One region of the Sphingobium sp. DN12 genome, then DNA from elsewhere that is predicted to be linked to it. Evidence: riboswitches for the same ligand, from Rfam matches in the RefSeq annotation. Region 1 holds a riboswitch; each other region holds the start of a gene.
What was found. Region 1 has a riboswitch for cobalamin ahead of ACI6S0_RS15160 (TonB-dependent receptor plug domain-containing protein). Riboswitches for the same ligand answer to the same signal wherever they lie in the genome.
Positions count from the first base shown of each region.

Region 2: another riboswitch for cobalamin. It lies ahead of ACI6S0_RS11755 (cobalamin biosynthesis protein CobG); the one in region 1 lies ahead of ACI6S0_RS15160 (TonB-dependent receptor plug domain-containing protein).
Region 3: another riboswitch for cobalamin. It lies ahead of cobW (cobalamin biosynthesis protein CobW); the one in region 1 lies ahead of ACI6S0_RS15160 (TonB-dependent receptor plug domain-containing protein).

Region 1 covers NZ_CP173717.1:3,244,103-3,250,589, reverse strand. Annotated here, with positions in the region: gene ACI6S0_RS15170 (copper resistance system multicopper oxidase) at 1-1,633, shown strand, start outside; gene ACI6S0_RS15165 (copper resistance protein B) at 1,630-2,490, shown strand; cobalamin riboswitch at 2,553-2,797, shown strand; gene ACI6S0_RS15160 (TonB-dependent receptor plug domain-containing protein) at 2,988-4,976, shown strand; gene ACI6S0_RS15155 (PepSY domain-containing protein) at 4,979-6,478, shown strand; gene ACI6S0_RS15150 (HoxN/HupN/NixA family nickel/cobalt transporter) at 6,475-6,487, shown strand, end outside.
Region 2 covers NZ_CP173717.1:2,486,257-2,492,743, reverse strand. Annotated here, with positions in the region: gene ACI6S0_RS11785 (DMT family transporter) at 1-810, opposite strand, end outside; gene ACI6S0_RS11780 (helix-turn-helix domain-containing protein) at 838-1,404, shown strand; gene ACI6S0_RS11775 (hypothetical protein) at 1,649-1,951, shown strand; gene ACI6S0_RS11770 (hypothetical protein) at 2,240-2,563, opposite strand; gene ACI6S0_RS11765 (MarR family winged helix-turn-helix transcriptional regulator) at 2,733-3,242, opposite strand; tRNA gene ACI6S0_RS11760 (tRNA-Gln) at 3,405-3,479, shown strand; cobalamin riboswitch at 3,656-3,867, shown strand; gene ACI6S0_RS11755 (cobalamin biosynthesis protein CobG) at 4,148-5,200, shown strand; gene ACI6S0_RS11750 (precorrin-8X methylmutase) at 5,200-5,829, shown strand; gene cobI (precorrin-2 C(20)-methyltransferase) at 5,826-6,487, shown strand, end outside.
Region 3 covers NZ_CP173717.1:4,267,321-4,273,807, reverse strand. Annotated here, with positions in the region: gene cobN (cobaltochelatase subunit CobN) at 1-2,539, opposite strand, end outside; gene cobW (cobalamin biosynthesis protein CobW) at 2,539-3,591, opposite strand; cobalamin riboswitch at 3,769-4,010, opposite strand; gene ACI6S0_RS20255 (Rieske (2Fe-2S) protein) at 4,041-4,418, opposite strand; gene maiA (maleylacetoacetate isomerase) at 4,415-5,059, opposite strand; gene fahA (fumarylacetoacetase) at 5,056-6,348, opposite strand; gene hmgA (homogentisate 1,2-dioxygenase) at 6,345-6,487, opposite strand, start outside.

The DNA of each region.
Region 1 (6,487 bases):
GGGCGTTGCCCAGGGCGCGCTGTCGGGCGAGACGATCGCGCTCGGCATCGGCGACGGGCATTTTGCGACCGGCGGCCGATCGGCCCATGCGATCAGCGTCAATGGCGGCACGCCCGCCCCGCTCATCCGCCTGCGCGAGGGACAGAGTGTCAACATCGCCGTCACCAACCGGTTGAAGGAGGATAGCTCGATCCACTGGCACGGGCTGATCCTGCCCTTCCAGATGGACGGCGTACCGGGCATCAGCTTCCCCGGCATCGCGCCGGGCGAAACCTTCATTTATCGCTTCCCGGTGCGGCAGGCGGGCACCTACTGGTATCATAGCCATTCGGGCATGCAGGAGGCGATGGGCCTTTACGGGCCGATCATCATCGATCCCGCCGGCGCCGATCCGGTGGCCTATGACCGGGAACATGTGATCCTGCTCGCCGACTGGAGCCCGGTTCATCCGCACAGGTTGCTGCAACGGCTCAAGCAGATGGGCGGCTATTACAACATGCAGCGCCAGACGCTGGCGGGGTTGCTGGCGGGGAAGGATCAGGGCCTCAAGGACCGGATCGACTGGGGCGCGATGCGCATGGACCCGACCGATATTTCCGACGTCACCGGCGCGACCTACAGCTATCTGGTGAACGGCATGGGCACGGCCGAAAATTGGACCGGCCTGTTCGCGCCGGGGGAGCGGGTACGGCTGCGCATCATCAACGCGTCGGCGATGACCAATTTCAATATCCGCCTGCCCGGCCTGCCGATGACCGTCGTCCAGTGCGACGGGCAGGATGTCCAGCCGGTCGAGACCGACGAGTTCCAGATCGGCATTGCCGAAACCTATGACGTGATCGTCCAGCCCGGCGAGGCCAAGCCCTATGCGCTGATTGCCGAGGCGATCGACCGGTCGGGGCTGGTCCGCGCCACCTTGGCGCCGCAGATCGGCATGGTCGCGCCGGTGCCGGATCGACGCGCCCGGCCGCTGCTGGGCATGAAGGATATGGGCATGGACATGGGCGGCATGGACATGGGCCATGGCGGCGTGATCGACCTCAGCCAGCCGGCCAATGACGCCATGACGGGGCATAGCATGAAGATGCGCGACAAGTCGGTCGCGCCGGGCGTGAAAATGGGGCCGGGCGTTGCCACCCTGTCGCCGATGCCGGCCGATCGCACCGCTGACCGGCCGACGGGGCTGGAGGATGTCGACCATCGGGTGCTGACCTATGCCGATCTGCGGTCGCTGACGCCGAACACGGACCTGCGCACGCCGACCCGGTCGCTCGACATCCACCTGACCGCGAACATGGAACGCTATATGTGGTCGTTCGATGGGGTGAAGCTGTCGGAAGGGGCCGAGCCGATCGCCTTCCGTCATATGGAACGGGTGCGCGTGACCCTGATCAACGACACGATGATGCCGCATCCCATCCATCTGCATGGTCATTTCTTCGAACTGGTGACCGGCGAGGCTGCGCATAATCCGCGCAAGCATACGGTGAATGTGCTGCCGGGCGGCAAGCTCAGCTTCGACCTTACCGCCGATGCGCTGGGCGACTGGGCGTTCCATTGTCATATGCTGATGCACATGCATGCCGGGATGATGCGGGTCGTAACGGTGCGCCATGGGGAGGATGCGGCATGAGGCTGCTCGCGCTCCTGCTGCTCGCCGCCGCTGCGCCGGTGCAGGCCCAGACGATGGACCACAGCCAGATGGACCATGGCGCGATGGGCCACAGCATGCCCACCACCGACGCCGCCATCCCGCAAGGCACGGCCCCGGCGGTGCCGACCGACCATGCCGCCGACGCGCTCTATGACCCCGCCGTCATGGCCCGCGCCCGCGCGGCGATGATCGCGGAAGGGGGCGGCATGACCTATTCGCAATGGATGCTCGATCGGCTGGAATATCGCGCCGGCAAGGGCGCGGATCGCTATGCCTGGGAGGGCGAAGGCTGGATCGGCGGCGACATCAACCGCTTCGCGGTCAAGAGCGAAGGCGAGGGGACGTTCGGCGGATCGCTCGAACGGGCCGAGGTGCAGGCGCTCTACAGCCGGGCGATCGACCCCTGGTTCAACCTGCAGGCGGGCGTGCGGCAGGATTTCGGCGAAGGGCCGGACCGCAGCTATGCGGTGATCGGCATCGATGGCCTGGCGCCTTACTGGTTCGAGGTCGGGGCCGAAGCCTTTCTGTCGACCAGGGGCGACGCCCATCTGCGGCTAGAGGCGAGCTATGACCAGCGTATCACCCAGCGACTGATCCTGCAGCCCGCCGCCGAGTTCAATCTGGCGGCGCAGGATGTGCCCGAACTGGGGATCGGCGCCGGCCCGTCCGATATCGAGCTGGGGCTGCGGCTGCGCTACGAGATCGCGCGCGAGTTCGCGCCCTATGTCGGCGTGCATTGGGAACGCAAGCTCGGCGATACGGCCGACCATGCCCGTGCCGCCGGCGATAAGCCATCCGCCACCAGCCTGGTCATCGGCCTGCGCGCCTGGTTTTGAGACCGGCTTGCAGCCCGCCTGATATTCGATTATCGATCCCGCCGATCCCGCGCCGTAGGGCCTGGGATCATGATCGCGCCGGTGTCCCGAAAGGGGCTTAATAGGGAACACGGTACGGATGGTTCACCATCCCAAGCCGAGGCTGTCCCTGCAACTGTAAGCGGTGAGCGCGATGTACATGTGCGGACGGCAGAGTGCCCGATCCGCCAGCCACTGGGCCGGACGCTAAATCCTGCGAGGCCTGGGAAGGCCGTGCATCAAGCGATGACCCGTGAGCCAGGAGACCTGCCGGCGTCTGGTCGCTCTTGCCTTGGTCCAGGGGATGGCCGCGGCACGGTACCTTCCGTCTGAGCGACGAACGAGCGGCTGGGGCCGCTGCGACGACGCGCGTCGGTTGCCCTTGGGCGCCCGGCCGGCGCGTGTGTCGGACGTTCGCGCGCGTGCCGCTCGTGAAGGTTGCCCCCGCCCGTCGAACGCGGCGCCAGATGGGGGAATAAATGAAGTCCAATATCGTTTCACGGGCCGCACTGGCCCTTTCGCTTGCCATCGCATCGCCGGCTCTGGCTGACGAAGGAGAAGGCGACAGCATCGTCGTCACCGGCACCAGCCTGGAAGAGACGCTGCCGCAGCAGCTGTCGCGTTATGGCCATGCGATCGAGATCGTCACCGACACGCAGATCCGCGATGCCGCCGCGATCGACACTGCCCGCGCGCTCGAAGCGGTGCCGGGCCTGTTCATCCGGTCGCAGTCCGGGCCGTTCAGCTATGTCGACATTGCGCTTCAGGGTTCGCGCACCAAGGATGTGCTGTGGACGATGGACGGCATCCGCCTCAACAACCGCCTCTATGGCGGCACGTCGCCCAACGACACCATGGCCGCCAGCATGATCGAGCGGATCGAGGTGCTGAAAGGCGGCGAAAGCCTGTTCTACGGCACCCAGGCGGCGGCCGGCGTGATCAATGTCGTCACCCGCGATTTCAGCGATGCTCTGGGCGGCCAGGTCAATGCCAGTCTCGACAGTTTTGCCGGCACCAGCCTGGACGGCTATCTACGCGGCGCGATCGGCCAGCATCGCTTCGTGGTCTGGGCCAATCGCAGCCAGTCGGACGGCTATCGTCCCTATGATGTGATGCAGCCCAGCGCGACCGATCGCGCGCGCGGCTATGACCTCTGGTCGGCGGGCATCAAATATCAATATGATATCGCGCCGGACCTGCGCCTCAACGCGCTCTACCAGCATACCAAGGCCGATCTCGACAATATCAGCGCGACGCGGACGAAGGAGAGCCGCAACGACCGCAATGAGGAAGTGGCCAGCCTGCGCCTCGACTATACCGGCGAGGATGGGGTGCAATTCTTCCTCAAGGGCTATTTCCACGACTGGAAGACCGCCTATGTCCAGATCCGCAATCCCATTCCAGCCGGCCCGCCGCAGGTCATCTACCCGGCCGGCACTTTCTGGGGCTATCAGGATTATGGCGGCAGCGCAGTGGTGCAGCTCAACATGCTGCGCGGCATCGACACGCTGATCGGCTATGATTTCCAGAGCTTCAACGGCCGCGACGACGTCCTGCTGATCGCGCCGACCGATGAACAGGTCCATGCCGGCATCTTCCAGCTGCGCACCAATGACGAATTGTCGAGCAAGGCGCGGATCGCCGCTGGCCTGCGCTACAACAAGGCGAAGGGATCGGAAAAGACGATCTGGAACGTGTCGGGCCGCTATGATGTCAGCGACGCCCTGTTCGTGGAGGCCAATGGCGGCACCTCCTTCGTGCTGCCCGACGCCTCGCAGCTTTATGGCAATGATCCCTGTTGCGAGGTCGGCAACCCGAACCTGAAGCCCGAGGAGAGCCTGAACCTCAACGCCGCGCTAGGCGGCGCGCTGGCCGGCGGGGCGATCCGGTGGAAAGCGACCTATTTCAACCGGCGCATCACCGACCTGATCGACACGACCTATGATGATCCCGCCTTTCCGGAAGGCACCTATATCAACGTCAGCGACAAGGTGCGGGCCAGGGGCGCCGAACTGGAGCTGAACGCCGACCTGACCGGCGGCTGGGGCCTGTCTGCCAGCTACACCTATTCGCGCGTCCGCAATCAGGGCAGTTCGGTGCAGCGCGATCGCAATCCGGAACAATATGGCCGCGCCGCGATCGTCTATGCGCCGGAAACGGGCCGCTTCGGCGCCAATCTGTCGGCCAATTGGGTGGGCGATGTCTGGTCGACCGCGTCGGGCTTTGGCCGGATGAACTATGGCAATTATGCCGTGGTCGATGCGGGCGCGCATCTGTGGCTGGACCAGGCGCGGCGCAACCGGTTCGGCGTCAATGTCGAAAATCTGTTCGACAGGGATTATGCCACGACGGGCTATCGCTCGGCGGTCAGCGATGCAGGGGTATTGGACGGCAGCAACAGCCGCTTCCTCTACTTCTACCGGGGCGTGCCGCGCACGCTGCGGGTCAGCTATGGCCTGAGCTTCTGATCATGTTGCGGCCGGTCCTGCTGCTGCATCGCTGGCTGGGCATCATCATCGGCGCCGTCATGACGCTGTGGTGCCTGTCCGGCTTCGTGATGCTTTATGTCGACTATCCGCGCCTGACACCGGCCGCGCAGCTTGGGGGGCTCACGCCCCTCACGCTGTCGCCGGGGCAGGCGGGGGCATTGCCCGACACCATGATGCTGTCCGCCGCCCGGATCGAGATGATGGCCGGGCGGCCCGTGCTGCGGGTGACGCCCGCGCTCGATCCGACGCGCACCATCCCGCAGATGCGGATATTCGCCGGCACCCATGACTGGGCGTCGGGGAAACCGGTCGAGCAGGTCGATCCGCAAAATATCCACAGGATCGCGACCGAGTTCGGCCGCAACAGCGCCATCGCCGGCCCGGTCGGGCAGGTCGCGCAAACGGAGATGGACCAGTGGACGGTCCAGACCTTCCGCCGCAATGCGCCGCTCTACCGTGTCGATTATGCCGATGCGGCCGGGACGCAGGCCTATGTCTCGGGCAAGAGCGGGGAGGTGGTGCAGCTGACCACCCGCTTCCAGCGCTTCTGGGGCTGGCTCGGCGCGGTGCCGCACTGGCTCTATCCCACGATCCTGCGGCAGGATGGCGCGCTTTGGAGCCAGGTCGTCATCTGGACCTCGCTGATCGGCTGCTTCCTGACGATCACCGGCCTGTGGGTCGGCATCGCCCGGCTGCGCCGCCGCCGCGATGGCAGCATCGGATCGCCCTATCGCGGCCTGTGGTGGTGGCATCATATGGCCGGGCTATTCTTCGGCATAGTGACGCTGACCTGGGTGGCGAGCGGGCTGTTGTCGATGAATCCCTGGGGGCTGCTGGACAGCGAGGCGATGATGACGCAGCGCCAGCGGCTGAACGGCGACTTTGCCTGGGGCGATGCGCGCCGGGCGATCGCGGCGCTGCCTGCCTTGCCGACGGGTATCGTCCGGCTGGAGGCGGTGCCCTTTGCCGGTGCCGTCCATCTGGTGGCGATCGATCGCGCGGGCAAGGCGCAACGCTTCGACGCTGCTGGCCGGCCCGCTTCCCTCTCCGAAGCGGCTTTGCGCGCCGCGCTCCATGACGGTCCACCGATCGCCTCGCTCGACCTGCTGCGCCAGGAAGACGCTTATTATTATGGTCACAAGGCCAGCGTCGCCCTGCCGGTGTGGCGCGTCATCCTGGCCGATGAGCAGGCGACACGCCTCTATGTCGATCCCGCGTCCGGCCGTCTGATCCGCGCCTTCGACCGCAATGGCCGCGCCTTCCGCTGGTTGCAGGACGGGCTGCACCGGCTCGACTTCCCGCTGCTGCGCACCCGTCCCTGGTGGGATCTGATCGTCCTGCCGCTGCTCGCCATGGTCACGCTCGTTTGCGGGACGGGGACGTGGATGGGCCTTTCCAAGCTGCGGCGCGACCTACGCCGCGTCCGCAATCGCCGTCGGCGCGCCCGCGCCGTGCGGCCCCTGATCGGAGAAACCGCATGACTGCCCCCC
Region 2 (6,487 bases), 760 kb from region 1:
GTCGCCCGCGATCCGGCCCAATATCCCGGCCCAGACCGGCTCGCCGGCATAGATCAGGGTCGCGCGGGTCGGCGATACGGTGCGCTGCGCCCAGTTCATCACGAACTGGATCAGCGCCGTCATCGCGCCCAGGCCACAGGCCGACAGGATCACCGTCCAGGAAAAGGGCGGAATCGCCTCGCCCATCGGCGCCATCAGGCCGAAGGCGAGCAGCGACGTGACCGCCAGTTGCACCAGCGTGACGCGGGCAATGTCGACCTTGCCGGCCCACAGGCTGATGAAGATGATCTCCAGCGCGATCGCCAGCGTGCTGATCAGCGTCAGCGCCTCGCCCTTGCCCAGCGACAGCCCTTCGCGCGGGGCGGCGATCAGGATCAGGCCGGCAAAGGCCAGCGCGACGCCGACCCAGCTGGTCCAGCGCGGCCGGCGCCGCAATATCGCCCATTGGAGGATCGGCACCAGCGGCACATAGGCGGCGGTGATGAAGGCGGACGTGCTGCTGGATATGGTCTGCAGCGCCCAGGTCTGGAGCGTGTAGCCGCAGAAGATGCCAAGGCCGATCATCGACCCGGCCAGCAGTTCGCGCCCCGTCAGGCCGCGCAACACCGGCCAGGCGAGCGGCAGCGCCAGCAGCGCCGCCGTGCCGAAGCGCATCCCCACGAAGAAGAGCGGCCCGCTCTGCTGCATGGCATGATGCACGATCAGGAAGGTCGCGCCCCACAGCACGGTGATCCCGATCAGCGCGAGTTCGGGACGGCCGATGATCAGCCGGGGCGCTGGGCTCTTGTCGAGGGCGGCATTGTGCAACATAATGCACATCGCGTTATGAGCAATATATTGCACAGTCAAGTCGAAGTCCCGCGCCCGGACGTTCTTTCCCATGTCGCGGGCAATATCCGCCGCCTGCGCGCCGCCAAGGGGCTGAGCCAGGATGCGCTGGCCAGCGCGGCCGGGGTCAGCCGGCGCATGCTGGTGGGGATCGAGAGCGGCGAGGCCAATGTCAGCCTGTCGACGCTCGACCGGCTGGCGCAGGCGCTGGACGTCAGCTTCTCGCACGTCGTGCGCGCGCCCGACATGCCCGACAATAGCCGGATCGATACCCTCGCCTGGCAGGGCGAGGATGCACATAGCCGCGCGACCCTGCTCGGCACCGTGCCGGCCGCGCGCGAGGCGGAGCTATGGACCTGGTCGCTGGCGCCGGGCGATCGCTACCCGGCCGAGGCGGACGCCGCCAACTGGCACGAGATGCTCTATGTGGTGGAAGGGGTGCTGACGGTCGAGATGGATGCCGGCACGCGCACCATCACGGCGGGCGACTTCCTCATCTTCAGCAGCGACCGCCCCTATGTCTTCGTCAACCGCGGAACCGACCTGCTGCGCTTCGTGCGCAACGTGGTGTTCTAGGCGGCGCGGACGAATGCCGGGAGGGGTGGGGTGCGGACTGGCCCTTATCCCGTCATGCCAGCGAAGGCTGGCATCTCAGGCCGGCGCACGCGACATAAACGGATAGCGCTAGACGGCTGGCCTCTTTCTGCTGCCGCCTGAGACCCCAGCCTTCGCTGGGGTGACGGAGTTAAGCGGTTTGCGGACAGACTGCTTTTCTGCAGAAACAGTGGAAAGCGGTCGCTAGAGGCGATAGCCCGTCGTCATGCAGATCAAGGTCATGGCAGATTATGGATGCGCCCCTCTCTGGTGGGATGAAGGAAGCCCCGAGAAGATGGGAGATATCCAACCGGATTCTTTGGGGCTCAGTGATGGGCTTTGTGCCGATCTATGGGCATGGTCGAAGGACTATGATGCCACTCTGAATGTGGATGATCCTTCCAGATCGGGTTTCAGATCTAGCGCTGATGAACAGGCTTTTGAAGAACGGGGACGGCAACTGAGCGAGCGTTTAGCTGGCGAGTTGGAACCGGAGGTAAAGGTTCGCTATTGGCGTGGCGATCAATAGGTGGTGATCGGTTAGTGCGCTTCTGAGGCCAAAAAATTAGCGGTTCATTGCCCAAATTGGTGGAAATCCGACAATCCCCACAGGCGTCATCCTGACGAAAGTCAGGATCCATTCTGGGCTACGGCGGATAGGGAGCGCTCAAGCGATCCCGGATCAAGCCTGTCCTGAGCCTGTCGAAGGGGCCGGGATGACGAAGAGGGAAATAGCCACTTCCGGTCGCGTCCAGGCCGCCCGGATATAGCCTCGCGGCCTGAGGCCGGGCCTCCCCATGGGGAGGCCCGGCACGTCTCAATGGCTGTCGTTGCGCAGATCCTTGCCGGCCTGCTCCAGCGAGGCGCCGACATCCTGCTTGGCTTCCTTGCCCTCGCGCTTGGCATCGTCGGCGGCCCGGTCGGTCGCGGCGCCGATCCGGTCTGCGCCATTGTCGATCGCGGCGCCCGCGCGGTCGAGGCCGTTGTCGATCTTCTCGCCGGCATCGTCGACGGCGTTGCTGACGTCATTGCCGATCGCGGAGCCGGCATTTTCCAGATTGTCCGACGCCTTTTCCGAGCAGGCGGACAGGCTCAGGCCCAGGGCGGACAGGGCCGTGATGGCCAGAAGGGGTGCGCGCATGATGTCTCCTCATTGCGTTGGCAAGGCTTGGGCAGCGCCGCATCATATCTGACGCGGCGCTGCCTAATCTCTCGTTGTCGCATCGTTTTAAGCGGAAAACCGGTTCCCACTTTTCCGCACGACGCTCGTAAAAGCGCGGCAGCGGCCATAAGGTTGCGTGGTTTCGCGATCAGCCGCCGCTGAGGCCGAACACCATCGACCGGTCGGCATCGGGGATCAGGCCCTCCATCACCCGCCAGAAACCGGTGACGGACCCCTGTCCGGCCTGGGCATAGGCAGCCGCCATCTTCTCGCGCAGGGCGCGGAAAAGCTCGGCCTCCAGCGCGCGCCCGGCGGCGCTGAGGCGCAGCAGTTTCTGCCGCCGGTCGCTGCTGCCCGGCCGGGTCTCGATATAGCCGCGCTCGATCAGGTCATTGAGCACCCGGCCGAGCGATTGCTTGGTGATCGCCAGCAGGCGCAGCAGATCCTTCACCGTCAGGTCGGGCTGGCGCGAGATGAAATAGAGGGCGCGGTGATGGGCGCGACCCAGCCCCTGCGCCGCCAGCCCCTCGTCGATCGATCGGGTGAGCGCGGAATAGCCGAAATAGAGCATCTCGATGCCGCGCCGGATTTCGTCCTCGCGCAGGAACAGCGGCGAGGCCGGTGCGATCTGGCTGGGCGAGGGGGCTTGGACGGACATCGGCGCGGGTTTCCGGTTGCGGGGGCGGGGGCGTGGCGTTGATCCCTAAGATGGGTTGGGCGGGAAGGAAAGGGAAAGGCGAAGTCCATCGTCAGGAGGGCTTTTCTTTCGTGCATCAGCCGCTATATGGCGGTCCCGCGCTGACTTGGATCGGCGCATTGCTGGGGCGTCGCCAAGCGGTAAGGCAGCGGCTTTTGATGCCGCCATGCGCAGGTTCGAATCCTGCCGCCCCAGCCAAAATTTCGGTATCCGACGCCGCGTCGCTTTCCTTGCTTCCGGTTTCCGTTTCGGCATCTTCCGTCGGTATGCCTTGGGCGTCGAGCCGGCAGCGGGACTGCGGATACCCATTCCATGTCTTGGCTAAGCCCGATGTTTCGACTAGGGCATCAACGATGCGCCGGTTCATGCTGGCGCATTGCATAACTGACGCCGGTGTTCCGCAAGGAACTTAATCGGGAATGCGGTGCGGGGGCCTGGCCCCTTATTCCGTGGCTGTCCCTGCAACTGTAAGCGGATAGCGCGATGCACGAGCCCGTGAGGGCAGCCACTGGACAGAGCGTCCGGGAAGGCGTGCATCCCGCAACGACCCGCGAGCCAGGAGACCTGCCGGCGTTTCGGTCGCTCTTGTCCTGACCCAGGGATTGGTCATGGCACGGTCTCTCTTCCGTCTGGGCGGCGAAGCGTGTGGCTGGGGCTGCACGGCCGCGTGGTGTCGGGCGCCTGTCGCGCCTGCCTGCCGCCTCGCGCCGACCGGTGATGCCGGCAAGCCCCGCCTGGTTGCGTCCCGGCGCGCGGAGGATTTGCCTGTGAGCCAGACCGGCGCGGGCAGGGATAGGGCGACCGCGAACCATGCGGTGGCCCACGGGCCGGCCGTTCGGGGCTGGTGTCCCGATGCCTGGCGCCCGATGGCGGCGGGCGACGGGCTGATCGTGCGCGTGAAGCCGCGCCTCGGCCGTCTTTCGGCCGACGACATGGCGGCGCTGGGCGAAGTGGCGATCGCCCATGGCAACGGCCTGATCGACATGACCCGGCGCGCGAACCTCCAGATCCGCGGCGTGCGCGACGAAAGCTGGCGCCCCTTGCTCGACCGGCTGCTCGACCTTGGCCTGGTGGACCGCGATGCCCGGCGCGAGGGCGCGCGGATGCTGATGATCGCGCCGGACTGGCGCGAAGGGGATGACAGCTATCGCATCGCCAGCCAGCTGCTCGATCGCCTGGACGAACTACCGGACTTGCCGGGCAAGATGGGCTTCGTCATCGATGCCGGCGCCGCGCCGCTCCTGTCGAGCGAAGCGGGGGATTTTCGCATCGAGCGGGCGCGCGATGGCGGCCTGATCTTGCGTGCGGAGGGGCGGGCACAAGGCGTGCCGGTGGACAGCGGCGGCGAAGTGGATGCGCTGCTCGCACTCGCCCGATGGTTCGTGGAGAGCGACGGCGCGCGGGCGGGGCGCATGGCCCGGCATGATGCGCCCCTGCCGGATTGGGCAACGGGCAGGGCAGAGGCCGCGTCGCCGCGCCCGCGTCTGACCTCCGGCGCATGGGATGGTGGCATGGCCTATGGTCTTCCCTTCGGCCGGATCGACGCGCGGCATCTTCTCGACGCGCCGGCCATGCGGCTGACCCCGTGGCGCATGCTGCTGGCCGAAGGGCAACTGCCCGGCCTGTCCGCCGACGCGGCCGACCCGCTGATCCATGTGGAGGCTTGCCCCGGCGCGCCTGCCTGCCCGCAGGCGAGCGTGGCGACCCGCGACCTCGCCCGCCGGCTGGCCCCCCATGTGGCGGGCCGCCTTCATGTCTCCGGCTGCGCCAAGGGATGCGCCTGTTCGATGCCGGCCGATATCGTGCTGACGGGGCGGGACGGGCGCTACGACCTGGCCTTCCACGCCCGTGCAGGATCGGCGCCCGTCCGTCCTGACCTCACCGCCACCGACCTTCTTGCCCATTTCGGAGCCTGTTGATGCCCCATGATTATGAGAGGGACGGCGCGGCAATCTATCGCCAGTCCTTCGCCACCATCCGCGCCGAAGCCGATCTCGGGCGCTTTGCTGCCGAGGAGGAGCCGGTCGCCGTGCGTATGATCCATGCCGCGGGCATGGTGGACCTGGCGGCCCATATCCGCTTTTCGCCGGGCTTTGCAGCCGTGGCGCGGCAGGCCCTGGCTGCAGGGGCGCCGGTGCTGTGCGATGCGCGCATGGTGTCGGAAGGGGTCACGCGTGCGCGCCTGCCCGCCGACAATGCCGTGCTTTGCACCCTGCACGACACCGCCGTGCCGGACATGGCGCGGGCGATGGGCAATACCCGGTCCGCCGCCGCGCTGGAACTGTGGCGGCCGCATCTTGCCGGGGCACTGGTTGCCATCGGCAATGCGCCCACGGCGCTGTTCCACCTGCTCGACATGCTGGACGACCCGGCCTGTCCGCGTCCCGCGGCGATCATCGGCTGCCCGGTGGGCTTCGTGGGCGCGGCGGAATCCAAGGCGGCACTGTGGGCGGCGCAGCCGGTCCCCTGCTGCGTCGTCGACGGGCGGCTTGGCGGCAGCGCGATCACGGTCGCGGCGATCAATGCGCTGGCGAGCCACGCGGAATGAGCGGCACCGTCTATGGCGTGGGCCTTGGCCCCGGCGCGCAGGACTTGCTGAGCGTGCGCGCCGACCGGCTGGTGCGGGGCGGAAGGCATGTCGCCTATTTCCGCAAGGCCGGCCGACCGGGACAGGCGCGCCGCATCGCGCAGGGCATGTTGCGGGACGATGCGATCGAACTGGCGATGGAATATCCGGTGACAACCGAAATTCCGCTCACCGATCGGCGCTACAATGACTGCCTTGCCGCTTTCTATGCCGACTGCACCGGCCGGCTGCTGGCGATCGCGGAGGCGGGCGAGGATGTGGTCGTATTGTGCGAGGGCGATCCCTTTTTCTACGGCTCCTTCATGCATCTGCACAGTCGGCTGTCGGGGCTGGTCCCGGTCGAAGTGGTCCCCGGCATCATGGGCATGTCGGGCGCGTGGAATGCGACCGGCCTGCCGATCACCTGGGGTGACGATGTGCTGACCGTGGCGATGGCGACGCTGCCGGAAGAGGAACTGGTCCGCCGCATCCGCGATACCGACGCGCTGGTGGTGATGAAGATAGGTCGCCACCTGGCCAAGCTGCGCAGTGCGGTGGCGGCGGCCGGGCGCAGCGATGAAGCATGGCTGGTCGAACATGCCGCCATGCCGGAACAGCGCGTGACCCGGCTGGCCGATGT
Region 3 (6,487 bases), 1.0 Mb from region 1:
CGGTCGGCAGCACGTCGGGCCGGCCGCGCGTCGGCGCGCCCGATGGCCCCGGCAGCACGAAGCGTCCGTCGAGGCCGGTCAGCAGGGCCGCCGCCTCGCGCGTGCCACAGACGTCGACGCGCGGCGCGAGATCATCGGCGATCGCCGCCAGCACGGCCGCGCTGGCCGGGCCGACCGGCGCCGCGCCATCGACCAGCGCCGCCGCCAGCAATTCCAGCCGCTCGACCATGTCGCCATGGGTGCGCCAGGCATCTGTGGATAAGTCCGCCAAGGCGGGCGGACGCGGCCCATCCCACGGCGCGCCCAGCATGCAATCGAGCGGATCGAAGCCGAGCCTCAGATCATCGGCCAGCGCCCGCAGCAAGGAGGCCTGCCCCGGATGATCCAGGCCACGCGGCGTGCGCGCCAGCGCGATCAGCAGGTCGCGGCGCAGCCGCCCTTCCGGCGAGGCGGTGAAGACATGCAGCCCGTCGCGGATCTGCAATTCCTTGAGCTCGCACAGATAATTGTCGATCGCAGCGAGCGCGTCGTCATCATCACCGGCGGCGCCCGCATCCTTGTCCAGCCCCTGGCTACGGGCCAGGTCGATAATATCGCGGCGCAGCCGGTCGAGCCGCCGCGGGTCCATGCCGGCGGCGAGATAATATTCGTCCACCAGCGCTTCGAGCTGCTTGAGCGGGCCATAGCTTTCCGCCCGCGTCAGCGGCGGGGTCAGATGATCGAGAATGACCGCACCGATGCGGCGCTTGGCCTGCGTCCCCTCGCCCGGATCATTGACGATGAAGGGATAAAGTTGCGGCACCGGCCCGGCACAGATTTCGGGGAAGCAATCGGCCGAAAGCGACACCGCCTTGCCCGGCAGCCATTCCAGATTGCCATGCTTGCCGACATGGACCAGCGCCTGCGCCCCGAAATCCTGAGCCAGCCAGACATGGAAGGCGAGATAGGCGTGCGGCGGCGGCAACGCGGGGTCATGATAGCTGCTCTTGGGATCGATATTATAGCCGCGCGCCGGCTGCACCGCGATCGCGACATGGCCGAAGCGATGGACGGCAAGGCGAAAGGCGCCGTCCCGCACGAAGGGATCGGCCTCGGGCGGTCCCCAGCGATCGACCATGGCGTCACGCGCGCCGGCGGGCAGAGCGGCAAGGGCGGCGCGATAGACATCAAGCGACAGGCTGACCTCGCCCGACCGATCCAGCGACGCCAGATCATTGGTGACGCCCCCGGTCATCAGCCGCATCAGCGCGGCGCCGTCGCGCGGAGCGTCGCCGATCGCATAGCCGGCCTCGCCCAGCCGGCGCAGGATCGCGGCGGCGCTGGCCGGCGTGTCGAGGCCGACGCCATTGCCGATCCGCCCGTCGCGATTGGGATAATTGGCCAGCACCAGCGCAACCCGGCGCTCGGTCGGCGCAGTGCGGCGCAGTGCCGCCCAGTTGCGTGCCAGATCGGCGACGAAGGCGACCCGGTCGGGTGCCACCCGCGGCACGACGATGCCGCACTGGGTGCGTTCATCGAACCGCTCGGCCGCCTTGAAGGCCACGGCGCGGGTGAAGAGGCGGCCGTCCACTTCGGGCAGGGCGACATTCATCGCCAGGTCGCGCGGGCCAAGGCCACGGGCGGACCCGCGCCAGCTGCCTTCCTCGACCCCGGCAAAGGCGGTCTGCAGGATCGGGCAATCGGCCTGTTCCAAGATGCCCGATACGCGCGGTTCGGACGACGACGAGGCGGCGAAGCTGGTCGCATTGACGATGATGTCGGGCGCGATGTCGGCCAGCAGCCCGCCAAGCCAGTCGCGCACGAACGGCTCGCGCAGCGCGCGGACATGCACGGCGGCGACATTGAAGCCGCGCGCGCCAAGCGCCGCCACCATCGCATCGACCGCGCTCAGCGTGCCGGCCACCACCAAAGCGCGATAGAAGATCAGCAGCGCCACCGGCCGCCCCTCGACCCAGGTCGCGCGCAGTTCGGCCACGCCGGGCCGGTCATGGCCGGGCAGATAGAGGCCCGCATCGGCAATCGGCAGCGGATGGTCGGGCTCGCCCGCATCCGCGCCGGTCAGCCGAGCGGCGCAGCGCAGGAAGGACAGCGCATTGGCGGTGCCGCCCTGGCGCAGATAGTCGCGCAGCTGCTCGCGCATCGCCGCCGGCACAGTGGAGGCACGATCCAGCGCCGGGTCGCCTTCGCGCCCGTCGGCGATCGCGGCGAAGGCGATGCCGCGTTCGCGCGCGACCTGCGCAATCTCGTCCACCCCATAGGGCCAATAGCTTTTGCCGCCGAGCAGGATGACGCAGACGAAGCGCGCCTTGGCGATCACCTTCTCGACATAGAGGTCGACCGAATAGGGATGCCTGAGCTGCAGCAGATTGGCCAGCCGCACGCTCGGCGCATCATCGGGCAGGCGCGCGGCGGCAGCGGCGAAACAGGCCAGGTCGCTGTCCGCCACGGTCAGGATGACGATGTCGCCGGGCGGCTGATCGAGGTCGATCGCCTCCTCGCCGTCGCTGATCGTTCCCGGCGTGGCGGACAGAAGATGCATCAGCCGAGCACGGCCTGGATGTCGGTCTCGATCGCGGCGCGGTCCAGCCCCTTCTGGCCGATCACCACCAGCTGGGTGCGGCGCGCCTCCCCCGCCTGCCAGGGACGGTCGAAGAAATGCTGGATGCGCGGGCCGACCGCCTGCACGACGAGGCGCATCGGCTTGCCGGCGACCGCGACCATGCCCTTGACGCGCAGCACATCATGGGTGGCGATCAGCGTGGACAGCGCCTGCACCAGCGTGTCGGGATCGGCGACCGCATCGCCGCCGACGACGAAGCTGTCGAAATCATCATGGTCATGATCCTCGCCCTCCGCCTCATGGTGCGAGGGGCGGGCGTCAAGATCATCCTCCGCTGCCGCGACGATGCCCAGCAGCGCGCCGATGTCGACCGCGCCATGGGCGGCGCGGACGATCTTCACGCCGGGCCGCGTCTCGGCATCGACCTGCGCCTCGACCGCGGCCAGCGTGTCGGCATCGACCAGGTCGCTCTTGTTCAGCACCACCATGTCGGCGCAGGCGAGCTGATCCTCGAACAATTCCTCCAGCGGGCTGTCATGGTCCAGATTGGGGTCGGCGGCGCGCGCTGCGGCCAGCGCGGCCTCATCGGTGGCGAAGCGGCCGGCGGCGACCGCATCGGCGTCGATCAGCGCGACGACGCCGTCGACCGTGGCGCGGGTGCGGATGTCGGGCCATTGGAAGGCCTTGACCAGCGGCTTGGGCAGGGCCAGCCCAGAGGTTTCGATGATGATATGGTCGGGCGGGCTCGGCCGGTCGAGCAGCGCGGTCATGGTCGGCAGGAAATCGTCGGCCACGGTGCAGCAGATGCAGCCATTGGCCAGCTCGACAATATCCTCTTCGGGGCAGGCGGCGTCATTGCAGCCCTTCACCAGTTCGCCGTCGACACCGACATCGCCAAATTCGTTGATGATGAGGGCGAGGCGGCGCCCCTTCGCATTTTCCAGCAGGTGGCGGATCAGCGTGGTCTTGCCCGCGCCCAGGAAGCCGGTGATGACGGTGGTCGGAATCTTGGCAGATGCAGTGTTGGCCATGACAAATACTCGCGCGCCGGAGCAACCGGGGCGGGAGCGAACCGGGCGCGCACGCACGGCCGGCCGGCATCGCGGACGGGCGCTTGTTCGCCCGCAGATGCGTGACCGCGCGGCTCCAGCCGCCAACCTGTCGCTCAGACGGAACACCGTGCCCCGGCCATCCCCTGGACCAAAGCAAGAGCGACCTAAACGCCGGCAGGTCTCCTGGCTTGCGGGTCATAGCGGGAGGAACGGCCTTCCCAGGCCTCGCAGGATTTAGCGTCCGGCCCAGTGGCTGCTGATCCCGCATCGGGGACAGCTTTGTTCATCACGCTCGCCGCTCACAGTTGCAGGGACAGCTGCGGACTTGGATGCCATGGCATCCGCACCGCCTTCCCATTTTAAGCCCCCGTGGGGGCACCGGCGCGATCATGTCGGGACGATGCGAAGCGCCGTCCCTGGGCCGGTTCCTAGTCGCTTTGGGCAGCGGTGACAATCCAGCCATCGGCGATGGCGAGCGGCCAGGGCGCAATGCGCTGACCGACGCATGGCCCACCGACGCAGACGCCATCGGTGCGGCGGAACAGGGCGCCGTGCCAGCTACAGCGGATATGGCTGCCATCCGGGGTCAGATAATCATCGAGCTGCTGGGCCAGCGGCAGGCCGGCATGGGGGCATTGATCGACAAAGCCGGCGACATGATCGCCATCCCGCACGGCAAAGCCATGGAAGCGGCCGGCGCGCATCTGCAACACGAAATTGCGCGCCTTGCCATCGGCGATCTGCTCGATCGGGCAAAGGCGCACGCCCGCCGGCGTCGCGAACAGGCGCGTGTCGGCGTCGCTCATATGTCGGCGTCGGGCTGGCGATCGGGGTGCGCGGCGGCAAAGGCGGGGAGCGCGCATGCCACCGCGTCCACGGCGCACAGCCGCGGAAAGGGCGTCAGGTCGACGCCGAAGCGCCGGGCATTGTAGAGCTGGGGCACAATATGGCAGTCGGCGAAGCTGGGGCTGTCCCCGAAGGCATGGGTGCCACCATGGCGCGCGACCAATGTTTCGAGCGCGGCCAGCCCCTCGCCGGTCCAGCGGGCGATCCAGGCGCGGACCTGATCCTCATCGGCGCCAAAATCCTGCCGCAGCGCCTGCAATATGCGCAGATTGCCGAGCGGATGGATATCGCAGGCGATGATGGCGGCCATGGCGCGGACGATCGCCGTATCGCCCGGATCGGCGGGCAGCAAGGGCGGCTGCGGCCAGCGGGCCTCGATCCATTCCAGGATCGCGCCGCTCTGCGTCAGCACGCTGTCGCCATCGACCAGCGCTGGCACCAGCCCCTGCGGCGCCAGCGCTCGATAATCGGGCGCCCGCTGCGCACCGCTGCGCAGATCATGGGTGACCTGGGCATAGTCGACACCCTTCAGGGCCAGCGCGATCCGCACGCGATAGCTCGCGCTCGATCGCCAATAGCCATGAAGGGTGAGGTCGCTCATCGCGCCGGCACGACCGTCGCGCGGCATTCGCCAAAGCCGATCGACACATGGCCGGGGGCGGACGCGGTGGCGCGCAATGTCACCTCGTCGCCATCCTCCAGGAAGCAGCGCGTCTCGCCCGATGGCAGGCTGATCGGCTCGCGGCCGCCGCTGCTGATCTCCATCAGGCTGCCATAGCCCTCGCGCGTCGGGGCGGAGATGGTGCCGCTGCCGAGCAGATCGCCGGGCATCAGGTTGCAGCCATTGGAGGCATGATGGGTGACGATCTGGCTGACGGTCCAGTACATGTTGCTCGCTGGCCCCTGGCTCAGCCGCATCGGCGGCTGGCCTGCGTCGCGCATCGCCTGGGTCGAGAGATAGACTTCCAGCGTCAGCGCCAGCGCGCCATGAGCCTGATCATCGGCATCGCTGAGGTAAGGCAACGGCGCCGGGTCTCCGTCCGGCCGGGGCGGCTGGGCGATGCGGAACGGCGCCAGCGCCTCGGGCGTCACCACCCAGGGCGAAATGGTCGAATGGAAATTCTTGGCCAGGAAGGGCCCGAGCGGCTGATATTCCCACGCCTGGAAATCGCGCGCCGACCAGTCGTTGAGCAGGCAGAAGCCGGCGACATGATCGGCCGCCTGGCCGATCGGGATCGGGCTGCCCAGATCATTGCCGGCGCCGATCCACACGCCCAGTTCCAGCTCATAATCGAGCCGGGCGGTCGGGCCGACCACCGGCACATCGGCCTCGGGCGGCTTACGCTGGCCACGCGGACGGACCAGCGGATCACCCGACGGACGGATCGAGGAGGCGCGGCCATGATAGCCGATCGGCACATATTTATAATTGGGCAGCAGCGGATTGTCGGGCCGGAACTGGCGGCCGATATTGTTGGCGTGATGGATGCCGACATAGAAGTCGCTATAATCGCCGATCCGCGCCGGCAAATGCAGCATGCAGTCCGCCGCCCGGTGCAGCAGCGGCTCGACCGCCAAGCGATGGGCCGGGTCCGACAGCAGCGCGCTGATCCGGCGGCGCAGGGCGACCCGCTCCGCCACCGGCAGCGCCATCAGCGCGTTGAGCTGGCCTTCCAGCAGCGGCGCGCAATCGATCAGCCCGGCCCCGACACAGGCGGCCAGGTCCAATATGGCGTCGCCGATCGCGACACCGGCGCGCGGCGAAGCTCCTGCGGGCGAGAACAGGCCATAGGGCAGGTTCTGGATCGGGAAGTCGCCATGATCCTGCGCGCTCGCAACCCAGCTGGTGCGGGCGGGATCATGGGTTTCGTCGGTTTGCCAATAGCTCATGGGGTCTCGTTCATCGGGGGCAGCTGGGCCTTGCGGAAGCCAGACCAGCAATCATCATAATCGGGTTGCAGCAGCGAGCTTTCCATCGCCCAGCGCGTCGGGCGCAGCACCATCCGGCTTTCGAACATGAAGGCCATGG